3 regions of the Rhodococcus triatomae genome follow, and region 2 is predicted to be linked to each of the others. Evidence: riboswitches for the same ligand, from Rfam matches in the RefSeq annotation. Region 2 holds a riboswitch; each other region holds the start of a gene.
The links. A riboswitch is a leader RNA that binds a small molecule or an ion and turns the genes downstream of it on or off. The one in region 2 is predicted to bind S-adenosylmethionine.
Positions count from the first base shown of each region.

Region 1: it holds a riboswitch for S-adenosylmethionine, as region 2 does, so the genes downstream of both, G4H71_RS17390 (bifunctional o-acetylhomoserine/o-acetylserine sulfhydrylase) here and G4H71_RS07975 (aminotransferase class V-fold PLP-dependent enzyme) in region 2, are expected to answer to the same signal.
Region 3: it holds a riboswitch for S-adenosylmethionine, as region 2 does, so the genes downstream of both, G4H71_RS14490 (LLM class flavin-dependent oxidoreductase) here and G4H71_RS07975 (aminotransferase class V-fold PLP-dependent enzyme) in region 2, are expected to answer to the same signal.

Region 1 covers NZ_CP048814.1:3,646,815-3,651,785, reverse strand. Annotated here, with positions in the region: gene G4H71_RS17400 (DUF427 domain-containing protein) at 1-223, shown strand, start outside; gene G4H71_RS17395 (NADP-dependent isocitrate dehydrogenase) at 301-1,524, opposite strand; SAM riboswitch class IV at 1,817-1,933, shown strand; gene G4H71_RS17390 (bifunctional o-acetylhomoserine/o-acetylserine sulfhydrylase) at 2,126-3,427, shown strand; gene metX (homoserine O-acetyltransferase MetX) at 3,424-4,548, shown strand; gene G4H71_RS17380 (CGNR zinc finger domain-containing protein) at 4,660-4,971, opposite strand, start outside.
Region 2 covers NZ_CP048814.1:1,700,921-1,705,891, forward strand. Annotated here, with positions in the region: gene G4H71_RS07970 (LLM class oxidoreductase) at 1-593, opposite strand, end outside; gene G4H71_RS22875 (putative leader peptide) at 643-744, opposite strand; gene G4H71_RS07975 (aminotransferase class V-fold PLP-dependent enzyme) at 746-2,032, opposite strand; SAM riboswitch class IV at 2,106-2,219, opposite strand; gene G4H71_RS07980 (RNA polymerase sigma factor) at 2,270-3,526, opposite strand; gene G4H71_RS07985 (YciI family protein) at 3,531-4,241, opposite strand; gene G4H71_RS07990 (Pls/PosA family non-ribosomal peptide synthetase) at 4,548-4,971, shown strand, end outside.
Region 3 covers NZ_CP048814.1:3,060,374-3,065,344, reverse strand. Annotated here, with positions in the region: gene G4H71_RS14495 (ABC transporter substrate-binding protein) at 1-1,360, opposite strand, end outside; gene G4H71_RS14490 (LLM class flavin-dependent oxidoreductase) at 1,503-2,555, opposite strand; SAM riboswitch class I at 2,619-2,733, opposite strand; gene G4H71_RS14485 (sulfite exporter TauE/SafE family protein) at 2,909-3,670, shown strand; partial or broken gene G4H71_RS14480 (HAD-IIA family hydrolase) at 3,738-3,842, shown strand; gene G4H71_RS14475 (hypothetical protein) at 3,985-4,350, shown strand; gene G4H71_RS14470 (hypothetical protein) at 4,347-4,775, shown strand; gene G4H71_RS14465 (hypothetical protein) at 4,898-4,971, shown strand, end outside.

The DNA of each region.
Region 1 (4,971 bases), 1.9 Mb from region 2:
CTATCTCCCCGTCGAGCACGTCCTGATCGAGCTCGTCCCGAGCGCCACCCGGACCTGGTGCCCGTACAAGGGCGAGGCCACCTACTTCGACGCCCACGTCGGCCGCGGGGTGCTGCGCGACGTCGCCTGGAGCTATCCCACCCCGTTCGACGAGTCGCGGGCGATCACCGGGCTCGTGGCGTTCTACCAGGAGAAACTGGACGTGCGTCTCGAACGTCGGTAGACGTCGTCGGACACGGCGAACGGGCGGCTCCGCGGGCAGCGGCATCGCCGCGCCGGGAACCGCCCGTCCGTGGTGCGCTATCGGTTCGAGAGCGCCTTCTGCAGATTGACGTCGAGTGCTCCCAGGAACTCCTCGGTGGTGAGGTAGCCCTGGTCGCCGCCGACGAGCATCGCGAGATCCTTCGTCATCTGCCCGCCCTCGACGGTCCGGATGACGACGTCCTCGAGATCCTGGGCGAACCCGCGCACCTCGGGGGTGTTGTCGAGCTTGCCGCGGTGGTCGAGGCCACGGGTCCAGGCGAAGATCGACGCGATCGGGTTGGTCGACGTCGGCTTGCCCTGCTGGTGCTGACGGAAGTGGCGAGTGACGGTGCCGTGTGCGGCCTCCGCCTCGCAGGTCTTGCCGTCCGGAGTCAGCAGCACCGATGTCATCAGACCCAGCGAACCGAAGCCCTGGGCGACGGTGTCCGACTGGACGTCGCCGTCGTAGTTCTTGCAGGCCCAGACGTAGCCACCCTCCCACTTGAGCGCAGAGGCGACCATGTCGTCGATGAGGCGGTGCTCGTAGGTGAGCCCCGCAGCATCGAACTCGGCCTTGAACTCGGTCTCGTAGATGTGCTGGAAGATGTCCTTGAACGCACCGTCGTACGCCTTGAGGATCGTGTTCTTCGTCGACAGGTAGACCGGGTAGTTCTGCTGCAGGCCGTAGTTGAGCGACGCGCGAGCGAAGTCCTCGATGGACTTGGTGAAGTTGTACTGCCCCTGGACGACGCCACCCGCCTCGGGGAAGTTCACCAATTCGTGCTCGATCGGCTCGCTGCCGTCCGCGGGGGTGTACGTGATGGTCACCGTGCCCGGTCCGGGGACCTTGAAGTCGGTGGCGCGGTACTGGTCGCCGAATGCGTGACGGCCGATGATGATCGGCTTGGTCCAGCCGGGAACCAGGCGCGGGACGTTGGAGATGATGATCGGCGCACGGAAGATCGTGCCGCCGAGGATGTTGCGGATGGTGCCGTTCGGGGACCGCCACATCTTCTTGAGGCCGAACTCCTCCACCCGGGCCTCGTCGGGGGTGATGGTCGCGCACTTGACACCCACACCGTGCTGCTTGATGGCGTTCGCGGCGTCGACCGTCACCTGGTCGTCGGTGGCGTCGCGGTACTCGATGCCGAGGTCGTAGTAGTCGAGATTCACATCCAGATACGGATGGATGAGCTTGTCTTTGATGAACTGCCAGATAATGCGTGTCATCTCGTCGCCGTCGAGTTCTACGACGGTGCCCTCAACCTTGATTTTGGACATGGGTGCTTCGCGTCCTCCTGAGTTTCCTGGGTCGCTGTAGGAAGTTTCCCTGGTTGCACGACCACGAACGCACTTTGTGGGTGAGTCCGCGAACGATTCGATTATCAAAGCTAGCCGGTCGGGGTCGACCTCGGCGAGACCGGTCCCAAACAAGACAAGCGTACTGCTATGTCCGGAAACTTCAACCGGCGGGGCATGGAACAGGTTACTACCAATGGGTAACTTTCCGCAGATGGAAGGCGTGTTCGGTGCCGGTTCGGGCGCTCGGTCGACAGCGGTTAAGATCGACGGAGGTCATGAGCGTCAGCATCGAGCCCCGGCTGGCTGGCCGGCAACCCTCCACCGCGGTGGGGTGCCCCGGGTGATGACCTGGTTCCCCGATCACAGGGTCGGGAGACAAGCGCGGATCCACGTGGAGGTGTCAGCCATGAGTTGCCCGTCGGCCCCGAATTGCCTGTCGGCACCGCATCGCCTGTCGATACCGCATCGTCTGTCGACACCGCATTGCTCGCCGTGGACGAATTGCCACTGTCGTAGGTAGTCGCCAGTCCAGACCACTGCAGGCAGCCGCACGACGCGCACCCACCCCGGAGCATTCACCATGACCGAGAACTGGTCGTTCGAGACCAAGCAGATCCACGCCGGACAGACCTCCGACGCCACCACCAAGGCCCGGGCGCTGCCGATCTACCAGACCACCTCGTACACGTTCGACAACACCGATCACGCGGCGGCGCTGTTCGGGCTGGCGGAGCCGGGCAACATCTACACCCGCATCATGAACCCCACCCAGGACGCGGTCGAACAACGCATCGCCGCCCTCGAAGGCGGAGTCGCGGCACTGTTGCTCGCGTCCGGACAGGCAGCGGAGACCTTCGCGATCCTCAACATCGCCGGATCCGGCGACCACGTCGTCTCGAGTCCGCGGCTCTACGGGGGCACCTACAACCTCTTCCACTACACGCTGCCGAAGCTCGGCATCGAGGTCTCGTTCGTCGACGATCCCGACGATCTCGACCAGTGGCGCGCGGCCGTCCGACCGAACACCAAGGCGTTCTACGGCGAAACCGTCTCGAACCCGATGAACGACGTACTCGACGTCCCCGGGATCGCGGAGGTCGCGCACGCGCACGGGCTGCCGCTCGTCGTGGACAACACCGTTCCCACGCCGTACCTGATCCGTCCGCTCGAGCTCGGTGCGGACATCGTGGTCCATTCGGCGACCAAGTACCTCGGCGGACACGGCACCGCGATCGCCGGGGTGATCGTCGACGGCGGCACCTTCGACTGGACGGTCCGGGACGAGGAAGGCCGGGACCGATTCCCCGGCTTCACCCACCCGGACCCGAGCTATCACGGAGTGGTCTTCGCCGAGCTCGGGCCTCCCGCGTTCGCGCTCAAGGCCCGCGTCCAGTTGCTGCGCGATCTCGGCTCCGCGGTCTCACCGTTCAACGCGTTCCTCATCAGCCAGGGCATCGAGACCCTCAGCCTCCGCATGGAGCGTCACATCGCCAACGCTCAGGCCGTCGCGGAGTTCCTCGAAGGGCAGGCCCAGGTCACCTCGGTGAGCTACGCCGGGCTCGAGTCGTCACCGTGGCACGCACGCGCACTCGAGCTCGCCCCGAAGGGCACCGGCGCGATCGTCGCGTTCGAACTCGCCGGCGGGCTGGAGGCAGGCAAGCGATTCGTCGACGCCTTGACGCTGCACAGCCACGTCGCCAACATCGGGGACGTGCGTTCGCTCGTCATCCACCCGGCATCCACGACACATTCGCAACTGTCCGCGCAGGAGCAACTCGCAGCAGGCGTCACCCCCGGCCTGGTGCGCCTGGCGGTCGGGATCGAGGGCATCGACGACATCCTCGCCGATCTGCGTTCCGGACTGACGGCGGTCGGATCTTGACGGCGACATCGGTGCACGAGCTGCTGCTTCCCGACGGCCGGCTGAGCACCGTCGACATCGGCCCGGTCGAACTCGAGAGCGGATCCACCGTCGAGTCCGTGTCGCTCGCGGTCCAGCGCTGGGGCGAGCTCTCCCCCACCCGCGACAACGTGGTGCTGGTCGAGCACGCGCTGACCGGCGACTCCCACGTCGTCGGACCCGCCGACGACGTCCACCCCTCCCCCGGATGGTGGGAGGGCATGATCGGCCCCGGCGCGCCGGTCGACACCGACGAGTGGTGCGTCGTGGCCGTCAACGTCCTCGGCGGCTGCCGCGGATCCACCGGCCCCGGCTCGCTCGCACCGGACGGCCGTCCCTACGGCAGCCGATTCCCGTACACGTCGATCCGCGACCAGGTCACGGCCGAGCGCATCCTCGTCGATCTCCTCGGGATCGACCGGCTCGCGGCGGTGGTCGGCGGCTCGATGGGCGGCATGCGCGCGCTCGAGTGGGCCGTCACCCACCCCGACCGGGTCTCGGCCGCGCTCGTGGTGGCCGTCGGCGCCCGGGCCACCGCGGACCAGATCGGCACCCAGACCACCCAGATCGCGGCGATCACCGGGGACCCGGACTGGCAGGGTGGCGACTACTACGGCACCGACCGCGCGCCCCGCGTCGGGCTCGGCATCGCACGCCGGATCGCGCACCTGACGTATCGCACCGAGCACGAACTGGACAGCAGGTTCGCGAATTCCGCCCAGGACGGCGAGGATCCCTGGGACGGCGGTCGCTACTCCGTGCAGAGTTACCTCGAATACCAGGCCGACAAGCTCGTGAGCCGTTTCGACCCGGGGACGTACGTCCTGTTGAGCGAGGCGATGAACCGACACGACGTCGGCCGTGGTCGCGGTGGGATCGCCGCCGCGCTGGCGCGGATCACCGCGCCCGTCATCGTCGCGGGCGTCGATTCGGATCGGCTGTATCCCCTGAGGTTGCAGGAGGAGCTCGCCGAACTGATCCCGACGAGCGGCGACCTTCGCGTGCTCGAGTCCCGGGACGGCCACGACGGCTTCCTCACCGAGGCCGAGGCGATGGCCGAGTTGCTGGGCGAGACCATGACACTCGCGCGCGCGGGACGTTAGCGCCGGGGCGAGCCCGCTGTTGCCGCGTCCGGCGAACGCCCCGCTCCCGCGATCAGCGCCCTTCGATCAGGCTCCCGGCCCTCGGCTGAACCGGCCCTTGCGACCACCGGCCTATTCGAGGCGCGAACTCGCCTCGTATCGGCGACTGGATCGGACCCGGGCACCGCATCGGGTCGTGCACCACTCCTGGTTCCGGCGACGCGGAACAAAGAACATCCCACAACTGGGCGCGTCACACAGTCGCACCGCGAACTCGTTCGTCGAGCCGATGAGCCGCAGCGTCTCGCGTGCCACTACCGCATCGGGCGGGCAGTCCGCGCGATCGACGTGACGGACCACGCCACCCTCGTCCATTTTCAGAACCACGGGAGCACCCTCCGCGAGAGCGTTGAGGCGAATCCTCACCCGCGCCGGTACGTTACC
Region 2 (4,971 bases):
GCCTGATCGACGGCCTCCGATGTCGTGGTCAGGCCGCGGCTCTCCAGCCACGGCAAGGTGGTGTCGACGACCTGCTCGAGCACCCCGGGAAGGGTGAGCGGAAGCAGGGTGACGCCGTCCGCGACACCGGCTGCGGTGATGTCGGCGATCAGCCCGGCGAGACCGAGCGGAGTGCCGACGTACTGCAGCGAGACGGGGGTGCGCGGTGCGCCCCATTCGGAGTCCAACCGGGCCAGTTCCCTGCGGGCGCTGCGCGCGTCCGCCGCGATGAGGACCTCGAGATCGACGAGGACGGTGACGTCGTCGGGGTCCCGCCCGTCGTCGGCGAGTTCGGTGCGGATGCGGGCTCGTTCGATCTGAGCCTCACGCAGGTCGGCTGCCCGGATCCGCACGACGTGGCGCGGGTAGGCGGACAGGTCGAGACGTTCGCTCTCGGCGACGGGAACAGTGAGGTCGAGCCAGTAGTCCGGGCCGATCACCGGACGGGTGCCGACGGCCGATGCCGAGGCGGGATGGTGACCGGAGCCCGCCAGCTCCACTGCGACGTGCAACTGGCGGAGCGAGGTACGGGTACGGAGAGAGGTGTGCGACATGGGGATTCCTCGAGGAATGTGTAGGTGAACGACGCTGACGGAAAATCGGTCAGTTCGGACACATACCCGACGAGGTACGGCACAGATCCACGTGCCGACGGCACCACAGAGCGCGCTCCGCGCTCTCGGTCCGTGATGTCATGCGGCCCATGCTAGCGCGTTTCGCCGCCGGTGGGAGTGCCGCCGGTCACCCGCTCGGCACCGTCGTGCGCGCCGCCGCGGGTCGCCAGTTCGGCGAGGGCGTCGACCAGCCGCCGCACGTCCTCCGACCCGGTGCCCAGCCCCAGGCTGGCACGCACCGCGCCGCCCGGCAGGCCGAGCCGATTCAGGACGGGGTGCGCGCAGAACCTGCCGTCGCGGACTCCGATCCCGTGGTCGGCCAGGTAGGCGGCCACCTCGCGCGGCGCGACGCCGTCGACGGTGAAGGTGACGATCCCGACAGAGTCCTCGGCATCACTCCACAGCCGGAGCAGACGCACACCGTCGATGCAGCGCAATCCCTCGGTGAGCTGCGCGGTGAGTGCCGCCTCGTGCCGGGTGATCTCGTCGAACCCGATATCCGTGAGGGCCTCGCAGGCCGCCGCGAGTCCGGCCGCACCGAACAGGTTGGGCGTGCCCGCCTCGTGCCGGGCCGGCGACGCCGCCCACTCGGTGTGGTCCAGGGTCACGTCGCGGACGGCACCCCCGCCGGCGAGATACGGCGCCGCGGCATCGAGCCAGTCACGCCGACCCACCAGCACGCCGGCACCGAACGGTGCGTAGAGCTTGTGTCCGGAGAAGGCGAGGTAGTCGATCCCGCTCGCCGCCAGGTCGATCCGACGATGCGGAGCGAGTTGGGCAGCGTCCACCAGGATGCGGGCACCGCAGGCGTGGGCGATCTCGGCCAGCCGTGCCACCGGGAGGATCTCGCCGGTGACGTTGGAGGCGCCGGTCACCGCGAGCAGAGCGGCCGGGCGGGAGCAGAGTTCGCCGACCAGGGAGCGGATCGTCTCCTCGATCGTGTCGGAGGCGACCACCACCCGGGAGTTCTTCCACGGCAGCAGGTTCGCGTGGTGTTCGACGTCCAGGACGACGACGTCACCGGGCACGCACGCCGCCAGCAGGTTGAGCGAGTCGGTGGTGTTGCGGGTGAAGACGACGACGTCGTCGCCGGGGCCTCCCCCGGTGCGGGCACCGACGAACTCCGCGACCGCGACGCGGGCCTGCTCGTAGGCGTCGGTCGACACCTGCGACGCGTATCCGGCGCCGCGGTGCACGCTGGCGTAGGTGGGGACCAGTTCCCCGATCCGGGCGCCGACCTGCGCCAACACCGGGGCACTGGCCGCGTAGTCGAAGTTCGCGTAGCGGCACTGTGCGCCACTCGGGAGCGGCACACAGGTGCCCGAGACCTCGGCGAGCGGGGCGATGTCGGTGGTGCAGCGATCCAGTACAGCAGTCATGTCGAAATCCCTCGTGGTCAGGGACTCGTCGGGAACGGCAGCGCCCACGGAAATGGGACGTGGATCACCTCGGAGTCCGCGCTTGCCGGGCTCTGCTGAGCCGCAGCCAGGTCGTCACCCGGAGCACCCCACCGCGGAGGAGGGTTGCCGACCAGCGAGCCGGGGCTTGATGCTGGTACTCATGACCTGTGAGAGAGGTTGGCAGAAGTCCGGCGCGCTGTCAAACCCCCCGTCCGCTCACTCGCGGCTCACCTCGGCCAGGCGGCGTTCCAGGAATCGCCGCCGATTCTCGTTCACCGTTCCGGCGATCGCGTTCCGGTAGTGCACTCGCGACTCCTCGAGCCGTCCGGCGCGGCGCAACAGGTCCGCACGGACGGCGGACATCGCGTGCGCGGGTAGCGGTGAACGCGCCGACTCCAACCGGTCCACCTCCGCGACTCCCGCCTCAAACCCGTCCCGAAACCCCAGTGCCACAGCCCTGTTCAGTCGAACCACCGCCGAGTCGCCGTAGCCGAGGAGTGCGTCGTACGCGTCGACCAGCGCCGCCCAGTCGGTCGATTCCCACGACGGCGCGAGGGCGTGCACCGCGGCGATCCGGGCCTGCGCACCGTAGCGCCCGGCACCACGGCGCGACGCCGCTCGCAGACAGGCGATCGCGGCACCGATCTCGGCCCGGTCCCACCGGCTGCGGTCCTGCTCTTCCAACGGGACGACGTCACCGCGGACGTCCACCCGCTGACCGCGACGACTGTCCTGGAACTGTATGAGCGCGAGGAGCGCCCACGCCTCGGATTCGTCCGGCATCAACTCGCACAACAGTTTTCCGAGCCGGATCGCCTCGTCACACAGCTCGTCGCGCACGAGGACCGTTCCGGCGGTGGCGGCGTATCCCTCGGTGAACACGAGGTGGATACACGCCAGAACCTGCTCCGTCCGTTCCGGCAGCTGGTGATCGGGCGGCACCCGGAACGGTATCGACGCCTCGCGAATCTTGGCCTTGGCACGGCTGATCCGCTGCGCCACCGAACTTTCCGCGGACAGCAGGAGCCGGCCGATCTCCCCCGTCCCCAACCCGCACACCAGTCGCAGTGTCAGCGCCACCTGTGAGGCCGGGGACAGCGCAGGATGCGCGCAGGTGAACAGCAGGCGCAACTGGTCGTCGCGGACGGTCCATCCCGGCTCCGGTTCGGGGTCGGGGGCGGGCCACATCGTCATCGCTTCCCTCTCCCGGCCCGCCCTCCCCGATTCCCGGCGGAGGCGGTCGAGAGCGCGGTTGCGTGCCACTGTCGTGATCCACGCACCGGGCCGCTCCGGCACACCTGTCTCCGGCCACCGGCGGACCGCCTCGGCGAACGCCTCCTGCACGGCGTCCTCCGCCAGGGACAGATCGCCGCACATCCGGGTGACCGCACCCACCGACCGCCCGAACTCCTGCCGGAAGATCCGAGCCGGATCCGGGTCGCCGGAAGGCAGACGACTCCCGCCCGTGCCCATCGCCTCACCCGGTCTCGTCGACGATTCGGCGCAGTTCCACACAGCCCCGTTCGCCCAGCGGGATCCGAGAGGCGAGGGACACCGCCGTGTCGCGGTCCGGCGCCCGGAGCACGTACAGGCCGTTGGCCACCTCGACCGATTCGGTGTAGGGGCCGTCGCTGAGCAGCAGTTCCCCGTCCCGCACGCTCGCCGTGGTTGCCGCGCGTGGTGGGTACACCGCGCCGCCGCCTCGGATCGCGTCGCCGGCCCACTCCCCGAACTCGCGGTGTTCGGCTGCCCCGCGCTCCCACTCGGCGGTGCCCGGCGGGGTGGCGTCGGCCGCCGGTTCCCGGATCAGCGCCAGCCACAGCCCCGACGTGTCCGAGGCCGGCGACCACTCCGCCAACGGCCACACCTCGGTGTGCCCCGAGGCCGTGTCCGGGATGGCCCGGACCAGCTCCAGCACCGAATCGAGGTCGTCGGCCTCGAGGACGTAGAAGCCACCGATCACCTCGGCCAGTTCGGCGAACGGGCCGTCCGTCACCAGTCGCCCGTGCCCGTCGTTCCGGATCGTCACCGCCTCGGACGTCGGGTGCAGGGCGCCACCGCCGACGATCGCGGACTGCGACTGCTCCCAGAACGCCTCGTGCCGGGCCACCGAGGCCTCGAACTCGGGGGTCCCCGGTACCCACTCCGGACCCTCTTCCTCACCCATCAGCAATGCCAGATAGTTCACGGCTTCCTCCTCCGCTTTCGCCTCGTCGTGTCGAGAATCCCCGTCCCGACCGGAGGGCGCAGCGCCCTCTACCCAGACGACGAAGTGGGCACACTCACTTCGACACACCCTGCACATCGACACACAGCGGGCACGGGACAGGTGACGGGTGAAGAATGAACCAGGAGGACGAGTTCTCGGGCTCGTTCACCGTCCGGTTACCGAACCGTGAGATAACCACGGAACGCGGCTGCCGGTCGCAGGCGACAACCCTGTCGCCCAGTGTCTGCCGTGAACGCCCAGTGCGTCTCCAGTGAAGGAAGTCGATTGTCTCTTCAGTCGCCGACGGACCAGGTCCCGTCGCAGCAGGTCCCGCAGGAGTTGCTGCGGGGCTCCTTCGCACCTCCCGCACGCACGCTCGTCGACATCTTCCGAGCGAGCGCGGAGGCGGATCCGGACGCGGTCGCGATCGACGACGGCACGCTCGAGCTGACCTATCGGGAGGTGCTCGACGAGATCGATCTCGGGGTCCAGGCGCTGACCGAGGCCGGGGTCGGCGCCGGGGACCGGGTGGGGATCCGCATGCCGTCCGGCTCACACCGGCTGTACGTGTCGATCCTGTCGGTGCTCTCGGCGGGCGCCGCGTACGTCCCCGTCGATGCCGACGATCCCGACGAGCGCGCCGAACTGGTGTTCGGTGAGGCAGGTGTCGCCGCGATCATCACCGGGAGCGGGATCGAGACCGGAACCG
Region 3 (4,971 bases), 1.4 Mb from region 2:
TGTCGCCGTCGGCGCGGGTGCTGTTGTAGTAGGTGGCGACGAAGTCCTTCGAGGCCTGCCGCGCCTGCGTCTCCGGGGTGGGCACCAGATCCAGTTGCAGGTCGATGCCGACGTTGCGGACCTGCTGCTGCACCAGTTCGAGAATCGCCTGGTTACCGGCGAAGACGGAGCTGAACATCACCGGGAAGGCGAGTGGGCGTCCGTCGCGCTCGCGGATCCCGTCCGGACCGAGTGTCCAGCCGGCCTCGTCGAGCAGAGTGTTCGAGCGGTCGGGGTCGAACGTGACGTCGTCGAGTGCGACATAGCCCGGGGTCCGGCTCGCGAGGGTACTGGTCGCGGGCTCGAAATCGGGTCCGAGCACGGTGTCGACCAGTTCCTGCCGGTCGATCGCGGAGACCAGCGCGGCGCGGACAGCGGGATCGTCGAGCGGCGCCTCGGCGATGTTCGGCTGGAATCCGAAGGGAGTGCCGGGGTTCGAGATGGTCAGGATCTGTCCACCCACGGCCTCGATCTGCGGCGCATCCTGCGGGAGCGCATCACTGATCGCGTCCAGCTGGTCCGAGGCGAGAGAGCCGGTGCGCACGCCGGATTCGGGGACGATGGTGAACTCGATCCGGTCCAGATAGGCCTCGCCCTCGTGGCCGAACACCTCCGAGCCCCAGTCGTATCCGGCGCGCTTGGCCAGCGTCACGGACCGGTCCTGCTGATAGTCCTCGTACACGAACGGCCCGGTTCCCGCGATGTCGCCGGTGCACCTCTCCTCCGCGGTGAGCTCAGTCGTCGCGGCCGAGAGGATTCCCAGCTGGGGAGTGGACGAGGCCTGCAGGAACTGTGCGTTGGGAGCGTCGAAATCGACCTGGGCGGTGGTGTCGTCGATTGCGGTGGTGCCCGCGTACCCGCTGAGATAGCTCGCGCCGAGCGGTGCCTTCGCGGCAGTGAGCGTGTCGGCGATCGAGTCGAAGGTGCGTTTGACGGAGTCGGCGGTGAACGGCGTCCCGTCACTGAACGTGACTCCCTCCCGGAGACGGAAGGTGAAGGACGAGGCGTCCTCGTTCACCTCCCAGCTCTCGGCGAGCCAGGGCGTCAGCTCACCGGTGTCCGGGTCCTGGTCGGTGAGCGAATCGACGACCTGACGCGTGACGTAGATCGTCTGGTTGGTTCCCGACTGGGCGGGATCCGCGCACGTCGGAGCCTGGGACAGGCCGTAGCGCAGGGTGCCACCGGGCTGGGCGGGGCCGGCGGCGGCGCTTCCCGAATCGGTTCCGCCGCAGGCGGCGAGGGTCGCAGCCAGCACCGCGACGCCGACGACACCTCCGACGCGGGTTCGGCGAAGCGGCGACGGCAAGGACGTGTGGGACACAGGGATCTCCGTGATCTCGATGGGAAGGATCGGGAAGGGGGAACGGTGCGGCGAGACGCGGGTCAGCGTCGACAGATCGACGCAGACAGCCGGCCCAGGTCGACGTGCCTGCGCGCCCAGGCTCCGGTGAAGCCCTCGCTCGTCATCGGCCGACCGCCCCGAGTGGCCGGCTCGGCAGGTCCCGGCGCAGCACCGGAGCCACACTCGACTGGAAGAGCTCGAGGCCGCGGCGATGCTCCTTGTCGGGCAGACCGTTGCGCTCGGCGGAGAGATGGATCACCTCGTGACCGAACTGCTCGTGGTAGCGGTGCACCTTGTCGATCACCTGTTCCGGACTCCCGATCAGAGCCGAACTGCGCTCGACGAAGTCCTCGACCGTCTCGAACACGACGGGCAGTCCGTGCCCGCGGGCGAAGTCGAGTTGGGCAGCGTGGATCGGCCGCCACGCGTCGATCGCGTCCTGCGAGTTCTCGGTCACGTGGAAGCCCGCGGTACCGGCTCCCACGAGGGCGTCGACCGGGTCGTGGCCGTAGTGGACCCACCGCTCCCGGTAGTACCGGACGAGTTCCGCGTACGGCTCGATCGGATTCGTGACGTTGGCGGAGAACAGCGGGTCCCCGTACCGAGCGGCGAGGTCCACGGACTCGCGGCTGGTCGCGCTGCCGTGCCAGATCCGCAGCCGCGGTTGCAACGGCCTCGGAAGAGTCACCGCGTGCTCGAGCGGGGGACGGAAACGTCCCGTCCAGGTGACGTCCTCGCTCTCCCACAGCCGCCGCAGCAACTCGTACCCCTCGCGATTGCGCTCCCACTGGTCGTCCGGGGTGACGTGGAACAACTCGGCCTGCGCGGTGCCGTTTCCCTTGCCGATGATCAGCTGCAGCCGACCACCGGACAGGTTGTCGAGCGTCGAGTAGTCCTCGAACGCCCGCACCGGATCCAGCAGGCTCAACGTGGTGACCGCGGTCCAGAGCGCCAGGGTCTCGGTGCGTGCCGCGATGTTCGAGAGCACGACCGGCGGCGACGACGACAGGAACGGATGCTCGTGCCGCTCACCCACCGCGAACCCGTCGTATCCCAGTTCCTCGGCGAGCACGGCGGCATCGACCACCTCGCGCAGCCTCTCGGAGGTGGACTGCTTCTCGCCCGTCACCGGATCCGGCCTGTGCACGATCAGGCTCATCAGCAGGAACTTCACGAATACACCCCCGACACGGCGGGGCGGGCGCACGAACACGCACGAGAGTTCACAACGATTTCCTTCCCATCGATCCCGGCGGTAGCACCCGCACCCGAATCCCCGCGGCGAATGCGCGAAGTCCGGAGGGTTGCTGCGACGTCAACGAGCCAGGTCTCTCGGTCGCTCTGGATGGCAACCCGAACTCTAGGCCCGGCCGGCCAGGTCGTCAACTCGTCAAACACTCACTCCCGCAATGATTTAGCCGATAGAATCTGGGTGAATTCAAACCGTGACGACGGGCCGCGAATGGTGTTCGATGGGCCTCTCACCCGTCCGTCACCTACTCGGGACGGGCCGGTAACGTCGCTGTGATGACTTGGTGGGAATCGCTGGTGATCGTGCTCGCCGGCCTCGGCGCCGGGGCGATCAATGCCCTCGTCGGCAGCGGCACCCTCATCACGTTTCCCACCCTGGTCGCGTTCGGGGTGCCGCCGGTGACCGCGACCATGTCGAACGCCGTCGGGCTCGTGACCGGCGGGATATCCGCAACCTGGGGGTACCGGCGCGAGCTCGCCGGTCAGGGCTCGCGACTGAAGTGGCAGATCCCGGCATCGCTGCTCGGTGCACTCGGCGGCGCGTGGCTGCTGCTGCACCTGCCGGAGACGGTCTTCGCGCGCGTCGTGCCCGCACTACTCGTCGTCGCTCTCGTCCTGGTGGTGTTGCAGCCGCGGATTCAGCGTTGGGTCGGTGCCCGCGAGGATCTGCCGCTGTCCCGGACGCGGCTGCTGCTCCTCACCGTGGGCACCTTCGCCGTCGGTGTCTACGGCGGCTATTTCACCGCGGCCCAGGGCATCCTGCTCATGGGCGTGATGGGTGCGATCCTGCCCGAGTCCGTGCAGCGGATGAACGCCGCGAAGAATCTGCTCGCGCTCGTCGTCAACATCGTGGCCGCGGCGGCCTACATCGTCGTCGCGGGCGACCGGATCAACTGGCAGGCGGCCGGGCTCATCGCCGTCGGATCGGTGGTCGGCGGGGTCCTCGGCGCCCGCTACGGGCGGCGACTGTCCCCCGCGGCACTGCGAGCGACGATCGTGGTCGTCGGCCTCGTCGGGTTGTGGCGACTACTGGCCTGACCGGTCACACTGCCAGCGCCCTGGCAGGGTGACGGACGACGAGGAACGCCCCGGCTGGACCTACCTCATGGACATGGACGGAGTCCTGGTCCACGAGGACAAGCTCGTGCCCGGCGCCGACTCCCTCGTCGCCGAGCTGCGCGAGAACGGGACGCCGTTCATGGTGATCACCATTGAGGAATAACTTCTCAGCTGGCAAACCACCCGGAGATCGAGGTCAGGATGATTTCCCAGAAGTTCCACACGTTCACGGCTAACCCTTTCGACCTGGTGAACGATACGCTCTGTGATGCCCGTCACACAGGAGAAGCGCGATGCCACTCGACTCCCGGGTTCGCTGGTTTCAAACGATCGGTGATCGCCCCGAAGAAGATTTCGGATGCGATCTCGAAGGCGTCGACCAACAGCAGGCGAAAGACTATATCCGCCAGACTTGCAACTACGTCCGGGCCGACTTTCCGTCTGTCGACGTGAACCTGCGGATCTTTCGGAAGTTCGACCAGAAGGTCACCAGCCTCGAAGTCGAAGCCGCCCTCTCCGATGGAACCGTCATCGTCCACCGGTGGGTCATCGAGCGGGCGTGCCACGTCGAAGGGTGCCCCGAGGTGTCCGTCGCTACCGAGAAGAAGGCCCGGGTCTGCGACACCCACCGCACACCGAAGAAGGAGAAGGCCACATGAGGAAGAACAGCGCCTGGCTGGGGATCGTCGCCGGAGCGCTCGGACTGGGTCTGATCCTGGCGCTGACGATCGGGTGCAGCAGCAGCGATGCCGGATCCGGACCACCGACAGCGGCCTACACGGGAGAGGTGGTCCCGCCGCACGATCCGTACAGCACTGCCGGCGTGTGGAAGGTGCCCGAAGACATCAAGCCGGGGCGATACGCGGTCACCGAGGGATTCGGGGCGATCACTCTGGCGTGGGTGGGGATCTGCCCCGACCGCTACTGCGACGCCGGCTCTACAAGCTTCCCGCCTGCGCTTCGCGACACCGGGTTCGCCTACGCGCCGTCCGGTGGGGGTACGGCCTACATCGTGGTACCCGACGATCCCACAGTACTCGCCGTCAGGAACATGGGCGTGATCCTGACACCAGTGGAGGAATGATGACCACAGCCAAGCAAGACCCGCCGGGTGTCGCCCTGATCGAGCTGGACCGGTGCCGCCGAGGTGTCGCCCGCTGGAGCGCCTGGGATCGCACGTTCTGATTCGGCAGACGAGTCGCGCTGATGCTGTTCCTGTCCGGGCTCGGACTGTCCGTGGCGCCCCAGGTGTTCGGGCTGAGCCTGATCGGCACCGCGGC